3 regions of the Bradyrhizobium sp. USDA 372 genome follow, and region 2 is predicted to be linked to each of the others. Evidence: riboswitches for the same ligand, from Rfam matches in the RefSeq annotation. Region 2 holds a riboswitch; each other region holds the start of a gene.

Region 1 (3,250 bases), 230 kb from region 2:
CGATCTCGAAGGCGGTGCGAAAGATCGCTTTCTCGTGCTCCGACAGGACGTCGAGATGGGCGACCGACCCCTCGTGCGCGATGATCGACTGCCAGGTCGCCGAGGTGTCGGCGCCTTTCGCGGCCAGCACCTTGGCGAGGTGCGGATTGCGCACCGAGATGGCGCCGGATAGCGTCTTGTGGATGTAGATGTTGGCCGGAATCGGCTCGGTGCAGGCGCTGGTGCCGCCGCAGATGATGCTGATCGAGGCGGTCGGCGCAATCGCGATCTTGTGGCTGAAGCGCGCCATCACGCCGCGTTCCAGGGCATCCGGGCACGGGCCACGCTCGCGAGCGAGCGCCACGGATGCCGCATCGGCATCGCGACGAAGTTTTCGGAAGATGTTCAGATTGAATGACTTGGCCACGGCACCCTCCATTGGAATGCCCTTGGCCTGGAGAAACGAGTGGAAGCCCATGACGCCGAGGCCAACGGAGCGCTCGCGCAGGGCGGCGTAGCGGGCACGCTTCATTCCGTCCGGCGCCACCGTGATGAAATGGGTGAGCACGTTGTCTAGGAAGCACATGACGTCCTCGATGAAGCCGGGCTCCTTATTCCACTGGTCCCAGGTCTCGAGGTTGAGCGACGACAGGCAGCACACCGCTGTGCGCTCCTCGCCGCGATGATCGATGCCGGTCGGCAGGGTAATCTCGCTGCACAGGTTGGAGGTCGAGACCTTGAGGCCTAGCTCGCGCTGGTGCTTGGGGAGCGCGCGGTTCACGGTGTCGATGAACAAGAGATAAGGCTCGCCGGTTTGCAGCCGGTTCTCAAGGATGCGTTGCCACAGCTGGCGGGCATCGATCTCGCGGACAACCTTGTTAGTGTTCGGGCTGCGCAGAGCGACTGCGGTGCCGGCACCTACGGCACGCATGAACTCGTCGGTGACGTTGATGCCGTGATGCAGGTTGAGGCTCTTGCGGTTGAAGTCGCCAGACGCCTTGCGGATCTCGAGGAACTCCTCGATCTCGGGATGGTGGATATCGAGATAGACCGCCGCCGAGCCGCGCCGCAACGAGCCCTGGCTGATCGCCAGGGTGAGGCCGTCCATGACGTGGATGAACGGGATGATGCCCGAGGTCACGCCGCCCCTCGCCTCCTCGCCGATCGAGCGAACATTGCCCCAGTAGGTGCCGATGCCGCCGCCGTTGGAAGCAAGCCAGACGTTCTCGTTCCAGGTGCCGACGATGCCTTCGAGCGAGTCCGGCACTGAGTTAAGGAAGCACGAGATCGGAAGGCCGCGCGTGGTGCCGCCATTGGAGAGCACCGGTGTGGCCGGCATGAACCACAGCCGAGACATCGCATCATATAGACGTTGGGCATGCGCAACATCGTCCGCGAAGGCGCAAGACACTCGGGCGAACATGTCCTGGATGCCTTCGCCGGGAAGCAGATAACGGTCGGTCAGCGTCAACTTACCGAACGACGTCACCAGGTCGTCCCGCGACCAATCGAGGGTGATGTCAGACGGCGTGGGCGATGGCGCCAGGGGCTTCGGCAGGGGAGCCGGCGATGCTGGGGGCCGCACAAGACACGGCTCAGGCTTGGTAGGCTTTGCCTGCGCCCGGGGTTGCCGCACACTCGGCAGCTCAATGAGATGACCATACTGATCGAAGTTGTAAGACGGCGACACCGGCACCCCCGCGATATTTGGGGCCGGGACCGTGCGGACGATTTGCGAGGAGACCGGGCAAATGTCCCCTGCAGCAAGCGATCCACCGGGGCACCCGGCCCGAGGACATGTGTTTCTGTCGCGGCAGATCTCCTGGCTAGCGGGTCGCTGCGGCTGTCGGCCTTCCCGGCGCTATCGCAATGGCCGCTGCCGACGCATTGGGTTCCCTTCTAGCTTCCATTCTACAATATATGGGTATAGAATACCGTGACGGCACCACATATATGCGCAGCTACGGGACTCGTCAAGACGGAACCGTAAAGTTAACGAGTTGGTGCAGCCCCGAGGTCGAGGTTCGAAATTCGCCGAGCGCCTGTCCTGAAGGGCCTCACTCAAAAAGCATAGCGTCTCAAGGACTGGCCAATCGGCGAGTTAGGAGCCTGAGATGGCCGACGAGCAGCCAAGCGAGCTCGGCGGGGGCGGAACCTTCGAAGTCTTTGCAGAGGCGCGGACATCTGCCGAGCCGTGCAAAGGTGCGCTCGACGGCCCTGCGCCTGGGCGGGAGTGGAAGCCTTGGACGCGGGGCGGTCGCTCGACGATCTCGATCGTCCACGGCCCCCAGTGGGAGAGTGCTTGACGAGCTGTTTGCCGCGATAGATCCGATCGGCAAAGATGTGCTCAAGCCGCGGCCTCGCAAATTCTGCAACAGGGGAGCAGCACCATGGACATCCTGAATGTTGGCATCGATCGGTTCGCGGTCCGCGAATTGAGTTGGGCCGGATCGGGTTTCGGTTGCCATACGCGTCTCGCCATTCATCGCTTTCTGTGGCCCTTAGATCAAAATTGTCTGGAGCGCGACCGCAATCGATGCAGCCGCCCGTGGCAATGTCCCACGCTTAGTGGATTTGACCCCTTCGCAGGCCGGGCGAGCCGCCGCACGTGCTCAGTTGTCTGGCCTCGAACATAAGCCGTCCTCAACCGAACGCGGTCATGTCAGGTTATTGCCAATCAATCCTAACGGGATGAGGCGGAGCTATGCTTGAATCTGGGTGACGGAGCCGATAAGGCGGCGTGGCTTTGCTGTGTCGGAATGAAGCCGTTCGCAACATTGGCGTGAGCGGCGGCGAGGAACCGTGTTGTATCTCACCAACGACCTTGAAGCCGTGACGTTGGTAAAAGGGAATGTTTTCAGGGTTCGAGCTTTCGAGGTTGGCAGCAATGCCGTCCTCATCGCATCGTTGAAGGGCGTATTTCGTCAGCAACGTACCAAGCCCTTTTCCGACCCAGTTCGGACCGACGGGAATGAGTGGCAGATACCAATGTGGCTCGTGGGGATGATGTTCGGCCATTCTCCGCCGCAAGTGTGCCATATCCTCCGTGATCTCCGGGCGCAGGGATAGACCATGATTGCATCCAACGCCTCCTCATCTTGCTGCCCGTTGGGATGCAGCCACAGGGCCGCGCCACGAATCTCTCCCGCGACGTAAGCTGTGCCATAGAGCCTGACCAAAAAAGAAAGTTGAGTGATTTAGTTCGTTGTGATTCCTTCGTGTTTGCGAAGACCCGAGGGAGAACAACATGTGTTGGACTGAAATCACCCGC
Region 2 (3,250 bases):
TGCAGAAAGCTAAGGTTTGCGTCCCTTTCACCATCTGCGACTTCTTTGGCGATCAACGAGAGCGCTAGGGCACGCCAGCCCAATTCCATCGGCTTCGCATAGGTTGACGCAAGCTCAGTCGTACCGTCGAGCGCGACTTTCCAGGTGATCGCGTACTGTTCGTCTGATTTGTTGTCTCGGTGCCTGGTCCACGAAACGAAAACATGGTCGCTTTCGCCGAGTTCAGCGACCCCCCACATCTGAGGGACGAACTGTGCCACCTTCGAGACATTCGAGATGATTTGTTCTATCGTCTCACCATCTTGCGCTCGCCAAGTTGACTTAAGTCTTTCGACAAGGGGGTTGTCGCTGGCGCGAATAGTGTTGCTCATGGCAGCCGGCCAGCCTAGGCAGATTAAAAGTCCGCCCAGGCGAAGCCATAGCGCGGGTCTTCCCGACATTCTCTTCATAATCCTCCGCCTATCGCGTTTCATCCATACATCTTTCAAAGCGGTAACCTTGAACCTGCTATGAGCGAGCGCAAGAAGTTTACGGAGACGCGACGGGGCACCCGCGGCTGTCCCACGCGGGCAGGCGCTCCCCTCTATGTCACGCGCCCCTAACTTCCCTAGCCAGCGACAGCGTCAATTGGCTGAGCTGGACAACCCCAAGCAGAAGAGACTGGGCATGTCGAGGGGCTTGCATTCTTCGTGCCAGGCAGCAGGCAGAGATTTGCATGGGTTTTATGTCCCTCTTGTCCACTTTCCGACCTGCGCACGGTTCGATGTTTCCATTCAGTGTATCGGCCGTAGCTCGATGCCAAGTGCCTGATGAGAATCGGGAGTGCGTTTGCCGTCATTGAACCGTGTGGTTCGCTATAGTTGCCCGTCGGCGTTCGGCCTACATGATGGCTGGCGATACGAAGCCGACTTAATCGACGAACTTTGAAGTCTGGCTGGCACGAAAATCAACCTGCTCGCCGCGTATGTGGCTAGATTGCGCCGCCTGCCTTGACGTGTTCAATGGGGATCCTCTAGTCGAGAAAATAGCTGGCCAGCGGATGTGCTGGGCGAACCGCTGGAAGTCGGAAGCCGCATCGAATGCATTCTGCTCGAAACGGCGGTAATCGCCGCCGCGCGGGCTGGTTTTGTCCCTTTCATTGATGGGGCGGGCGGCGTCGCCTCAAGGCAGCTCCGAGTCTCACTCCCACATCTGAGACAAGGACATCTCTGATTGCGACAGCTCTGTTTAGAGAATCATAGAGATGCACGGTCATTCGCCTACTAGATGTCTCAGATTAGCGTGCCACAAAATCTGAGAGGTTGACGGAAGAGTCCTCCTGCCGATAATCGAACTCGTCGAGGTTCTCCGAATCCCGCTTGATCCGGAGCTAAGAGGGAAGCCGGTCCAAATGCCGGCGCTGCCCCCGCAACTGTGAGCTGCGAGCTACTGTCCAACGATGTCACTGAAGCCCGCACGGCTTCGGGAAGGCCGGACAGCAGCGACGACCAGCGAGCCAGGAGACCTGCCCCGACGATAGATTGGTCCACGGGCGGGGTGTCTCGGTGGTGCGCCAAGCAGCCGTCGCGCGCGCGACTTCCTCTGCCTGCGTCCGCCATGGCCTCTGTCCCCAACAGGGGTTTACACTATGTCTCTTCTCTCTCTTCCGGTTGCTACGCTCGGTACGCCACGCATCGGTCCAAGGCGTGAGCTCAAATTCGCTCTTGAAAGCTACTGGGCGGGAAAGATCAGCGAACAGCAATTGCTCGAGGACGCATCCGGTCTGCGCGCAGCGAACTGGGCCCGTCAGAAGTCTCTCGGCGTTACGATCATTCCGTCGAATGACTTCTCGCTGTATGATCAGGTGCTCGATACAAGTGTCATGGTTGGTGCTATCCCGGAGATCTACGCCTCGAAACGAGAATACGTTTCCCTCAAGACGTACTTCGCCATGGCTCGCGGATCACAATGCGACGACCAGGATGCGAGTTGCGGTCTGGGGCCGCGGAGGTCTGGCGCACCCGCGCAGGAAATGACTAAGTGGTTTGACACCAACTACCATTACATGGTTCCCGAGTTTTACAAGGGACAAGCGTTCAGACTTTGCTCTCGCAAACCCATTGAAGAGTATGAGGAAGCAAAGGCTCTTGGCTTTCAGACCCGCCCTGTCCTGATCGGGCCGATCACATTCCTAAAGCTCGGCAAGAGTGCCGATAGCGCGTTCCAGCCCCTCTCCCTACTCGATGATCTAATACCGGTCTATATCGAGGTTCTGCATGAATTGGCCGAACGAGGGGCAAGTTGGGTTCAATTTGACGAGCCCTGCCTGGCCCTTGATCTGGATGAGGCGGCGCGAAAATCATTGCTACATGCCTATAACCGGTTCGCAAAGGAGGGACCGGCTATCAAAATCATGGTTGCCAGCTATTTCGGCGAGCTAGGCCACAATCTGGATACCGCATTGAGCCTCCCGGTTTCCGGTCTGCACCTCGATCTGGTCCGAGCGCCAGAGTTGTTGGATCAGGTCATCGCTGTCGGCCGAAGTGACCTCGTCATGTCGCTCGGGGTCATCGACGGCCGGAATGTATGGCGGTCGAACTTGTCGTCGCTCCGTCAGCGGATGGAGCCCGCGATTGCGAAGCTCGGCAAGCACCGTGTACAGCTCGCCCCATCCTGCTCGCTGCTTCATGTGCCAGTGGACGTTGAACTCGAGACCGGGCTCACGTCCGACGTCAAGAGCTGGCTTGCTTTCTCGGTTCAGAAGATGCGTGAGCTTGCGATCCTGGCGCGAGCACTCGCTGGCGACCAGAATGTCGAGCTCGCTCTCGCCGATTCGGAATGCGCTGCGACTGCCCGGCGGACTTCGCCCAAGATCCATGATACCAATGTCGCTGTGAGGATGAGGGCGATCGACCAGACAATGCGCCGGCGCGCCAGCCCATTTGTCCGTCGTTCCGAGATCCAAAGGGAACGCTTTGGACTACCAACGTTTCCCACCACGACAATCGGATCGTTTCCGCAGACCACAGAAGTCCGAAATGCTCGTGCGGCGCATGCGCGAGGTGCGATGAGCGACGAACAATACGACGAGTTTATCAAGGAAGAGATAGCCCGCGCCGTACGTTGGCAGGAGGACATCGGTCTTGACGTCCTCGTGCACGGCGAATTTGAGCGCAATGACATGGTGCAGTACTTTGGCGAGCAACTCGCCGGCTTCCTATTTACCAGGAATGGATGGGTACAGTCTTATGGTTCGCGCTGCGTCAGGCCT
Region 3 (3,250 bases), 1.7 Mb from region 2:
GCCTGGCTCGAGCTTGAGCGGGTCGAGATCGTCGAAATTGGCGATCCGCGACAGTGCGAGACAGGCGATCTTGCATTGACCGGGCTTGCGTGCGTCGCGCAGGCCGAGCGCATCCTCGGCCGGCAGCTCGCCGGCGCGCGCGAACCAGGACAGCACGCCGAGGCCGCGCCAGGCGGTCTTCGCTTCGATCAGCCTGTAACCGTCGTCGAACAGCGTGGGATCGCCGCGGAACTTGTTGATGACGAAGCCGGAGATCATCGCGGCATCGTCGGGATCGATCACCGTCTTGATGCCCACCAGTTGGGCAATGACACCGCCGCGATCGATGTCGCCCACCAGCACGACCGGCACATCCGCCTTGCGGGCAAAGCCCATATTGGCGATGTCGGACTTGCGCAAATTCACCTCGGCCGGACTGCCGGCGCCCTCGACCAGCACCAGATCGGCCCGCGCCTTCAGCCGTTCAAAGCTCGCCAGCACCGCGCCCATCAGCGACGGCTTCATCGCCGCGTATTCGCGCGCGCGTGCGGTCGCGATGCGCTTGCCATGGACCACGACTTGCGCGCCGACGTCGGTCTCGGGCTTGAGCAGCACCGGGTTCATGTCGGTGTGCGGCTCGACGCCGGCGGCAAGCGCTTGAAGCGCCTGGGCGCGGCCGATCTCGCCGCCATCGACGGTGACGGCGGCGTTGTTCGACATGTTCTGCGGCTTGAACGGCAGCACCCGCAGACCACGGCGCGTGAAGGCGCGCGCGAGGCCGGCGACGATGAGCGATTTGCCCACGTCCGAGCCGGCCCCCTGGATCATCAATGCGCGTGCCATCGTGCCTTCAGAACTCGACGCCGGCCTGCGCCTTGATGCCGGAACGGAACGGATGCTTGACCAGCGTCATCTCGGTGACGAGGTCGGCGATCTCGATCAGCTCGTCCTTGGCGTTGCGCCCGGTGAGCACGACATGCGTCATCGGCGGCTTCTGCGTCGTCAGGAACTCCACCACCTCGGCAATGTCGAGATAGTCGTAGCGGAGCGCGATGTTGATCTCGTCGAGCACGACCATACGCAAGTTCGCGTCAAGGATCAGCTCCTTGGCTTTCTCCCAGCCGGCGCGTGCGGCGGCGATGTCGCGGGCACGGTCCTGCGTCTCCCAGGTGAAGCCTTCGCCCATCGCGTGGAACTGGCAGAGATCGCCGAAATGGCCGGTGAGCAGGCGCCGTTCGCCGGTATCCCAGGCGCCCTTGATGAATTGCACCACCGCGCAAGGGAAGCCATGCGCGACGCAGCGAACGATCATGCCGAAGGCCGAGGAGGATTTTCCCTTGCCCGCGCCGGTATGGACGATGATCAGGCCCTTTTCGCCGCTCTTGGTCGCCATGATCTTGTCGCGGGCGGCCTTCTTCTTCGCCATCTTCTGGGCGTGCCTGATGTCGGTATCCTCGGCTGATTGGGTATCCGGTTCAGACGTCATGGGACCCGGTCCTTCGGCTTGACAAGTGGCGGCCACCGGCAAATGGTGGCCCGGCGTTGGTTCCTGTCCTATGACAGGCGAAGAGGGAATGCGATAGGGTCCGAATCGGCAAGATTTGGATCCAAACAGCAGCCGCCCCCGCGACCGTGACCGGAGAGATGCCCGAAGCCACTGATTCCTTTCGGAATCGGGAAGGCGGGGATCGAAGGGCCAAAACCCTGCTCCGCAAGCCGGGAGACCTGCCAGCGCGGACGAGTTTTGGACCGGCGGACGGGGTGTTCCGCGACGGGGAAGCGGGCCTTCAGGAGAATGGTCCGTGCGCCTCATCGCCTCCCGCTGTTATCTGGAAGAGGCGATGACCGTCACACTTCATGTCTGCATCACCTGCCGCGCCGGCCAGACGCTGGGCGAGGGCGAGACGACGCCCGGCAAGCGCCTGCACGGCGCGATCCTCGAGGCCGGCGTGCCGGAGGGCGTCAGCGTGGTTCCCGTCGAATGCCTGTCGGCCTGCAGCCAGGGCTGCTCGGTCGCGCTCAGCGCACCCGGCCGCTGGTCCTATGTCTATGGTCGCCTGTCCGATGCGAACGCACAGGACGTGGTCGCAGGCGCCGCTGCCTACGCTGCCGCGCCCGATGGCATCGTGCCCTGGCGCAGCCGTCCCGAAATCTTCCGCAAGCAGTCGCTTGCCCGCATTCCCCCCATTGCCGTCGTGCCGGAGGCCGCTGAATGAACTCGCTCGCAAAAGTCCCTGTTACGGTGGTCACCGGTTTCCTCGGTTCCGGCAAGACGACGCTGATCCAGCATCTGCTCAGCAATGCCGGCGGCAAGAAGCTCGCGGTGCTCGTCAACGAGTTCGGCAGCGAGGGCGTCGATGGCGAGATCCTGAAGTCTTGCGCCGATGCGAACTGCCCGGAGGAGAACATCGTCGAGCTCGCCAATGGCTGCATCTGCTGCACGGTGGCCGATGATTTCATTCCGACGATGGAGCAATTGCTGGCGCGGCCGGTGCGGCCCGATCACATCCTGATCGAGACCTCCGGCCTGGCATTGCCGAAGCCGCTGTTGAAGGCGTTCGACTGGCCGGAGATCCGCTCGCGCATCACGGTCGACGGCGTGATTGCGCTGGCCGACGCCGAGGCTGTCGCGGCCGGCCGCTTCGCGCCGGATCCGGCTGCGGTCGAAGCGCAGCGCGCGGCGGACGAAAATCTCGATCACGAGACGCCGCTGTCGGAGGTGTTCGAAGACCAGATCGCCTGTGCCGACATCGTGCTGCTGACCAAGGCCGACCTTGCGGGCACCGCGGGCATCGAAGCCGCAAAGGCGGCGATCACCGCCGAGATGCCGCGCCGCGTGCCGATGCTGCCGGTCACAGACGGCGCGATCGATGCGCGCGTCATTCTCGGGCTCGGTGCGGCGGCCGAGAACGATCTCGCCGCGCGCCCCTCGCATCATGACGGCGAGGAAGAGCACGAGCATGATGATTTCGCCTCCGTCGTGATCGACCTTCCGGAGGTCGCGGATATCGAGGCGCTGGTCGCATCGGTGCAGAAGCTGGCGCGCGAGCAGAACGTGCTGCGGGCCAAGGGCTACATCGCGGTCGCGGGCAAGCCGATGCGCCTGTTGCTGCAGGCGGTCGGTGAGCGCGTGCGCCACCAGTTCGACAAGCCATGGGGCGCGGGTCACAGGCAGTCCAAGCTCGTCGTGATCGGCGAGCACGGCGATATCGACGAGGCCGCCATCAAGGCAGGACTTGGTCTTTCAGGATCTGGCATCTGATGCACGTCG

Evidence for each region. A riboswitch is a leader RNA that binds a small molecule or an ion and turns the genes downstream of it on or off. The one in region 2 is predicted to bind cobalamin.
Region 1: another riboswitch for cobalamin. It lies ahead of AB7M16_RS24725 (ribonucleoside-diphosphate reductase subunit alpha); the one in region 2 lies ahead of metE (5-methyltetrahydropteroyltriglutamate--homocysteine S-methyltransferase).
Region 3: another riboswitch for cobalamin. It lies ahead of AB7M16_RS33315 (DUF1636 family protein); the one in region 2 lies ahead of metE (5-methyltetrahydropteroyltriglutamate--homocysteine S-methyltransferase).

Annotation. Positions count from the first base shown of each region.
Region 1 covers NZ_JBRJHR010000001.1:5,261,341-5,264,590, reverse strand. Annotated here, with positions in the region: gene AB7M16_RS24725 (ribonucleoside-diphosphate reductase subunit alpha) at 1-1,468, opposite strand, end outside; cobalamin riboswitch at 1,775-1,933, opposite strand; partial or broken gene AB7M16_RS24720 (transposase) at 2,058-2,390, opposite strand; gene AB7M16_RS24715 (GNAT family N-acetyltransferase) at 2,647-2,997, opposite strand; partial or broken gene AB7M16_RS24710 (transposase) at 3,227-3,250, shown strand, end outside.
Region 2 covers NZ_JBRJHR010000001.1:5,494,995-5,498,244, forward strand. Annotated here, with positions in the region: gene AB7M16_RS25695 (nodulate formation efficiency C protein) at 1-371, opposite strand, end outside; cobalamin riboswitch at 1,324-1,526, shown strand; gene metE (5-methyltetrahydropteroyltriglutamate--homocysteine S-methyltransferase) at 1,628-3,250, shown strand, end outside.
Region 3 covers NZ_JBRJHR010000001.1:7,154,799-7,158,048, forward strand. Annotated here, with positions in the region: gene AB7M16_RS33305 (cobyric acid synthase) at 1-822, opposite strand, end outside; gene cobO (cob(I)yrinic acid a,c-diamide adenosyltransferase) at 830-1,465, opposite strand; cobalamin riboswitch at 1,506-1,726, shown strand; gene AB7M16_RS33315 (DUF1636 family protein) at 1,821-2,195, shown strand; gene cobW (cobalamin biosynthesis protein CobW) at 2,192-3,241, shown strand; partial or broken gene cobN (cobaltochelatase subunit CobN) at 3,241-3,250, shown strand, end outside.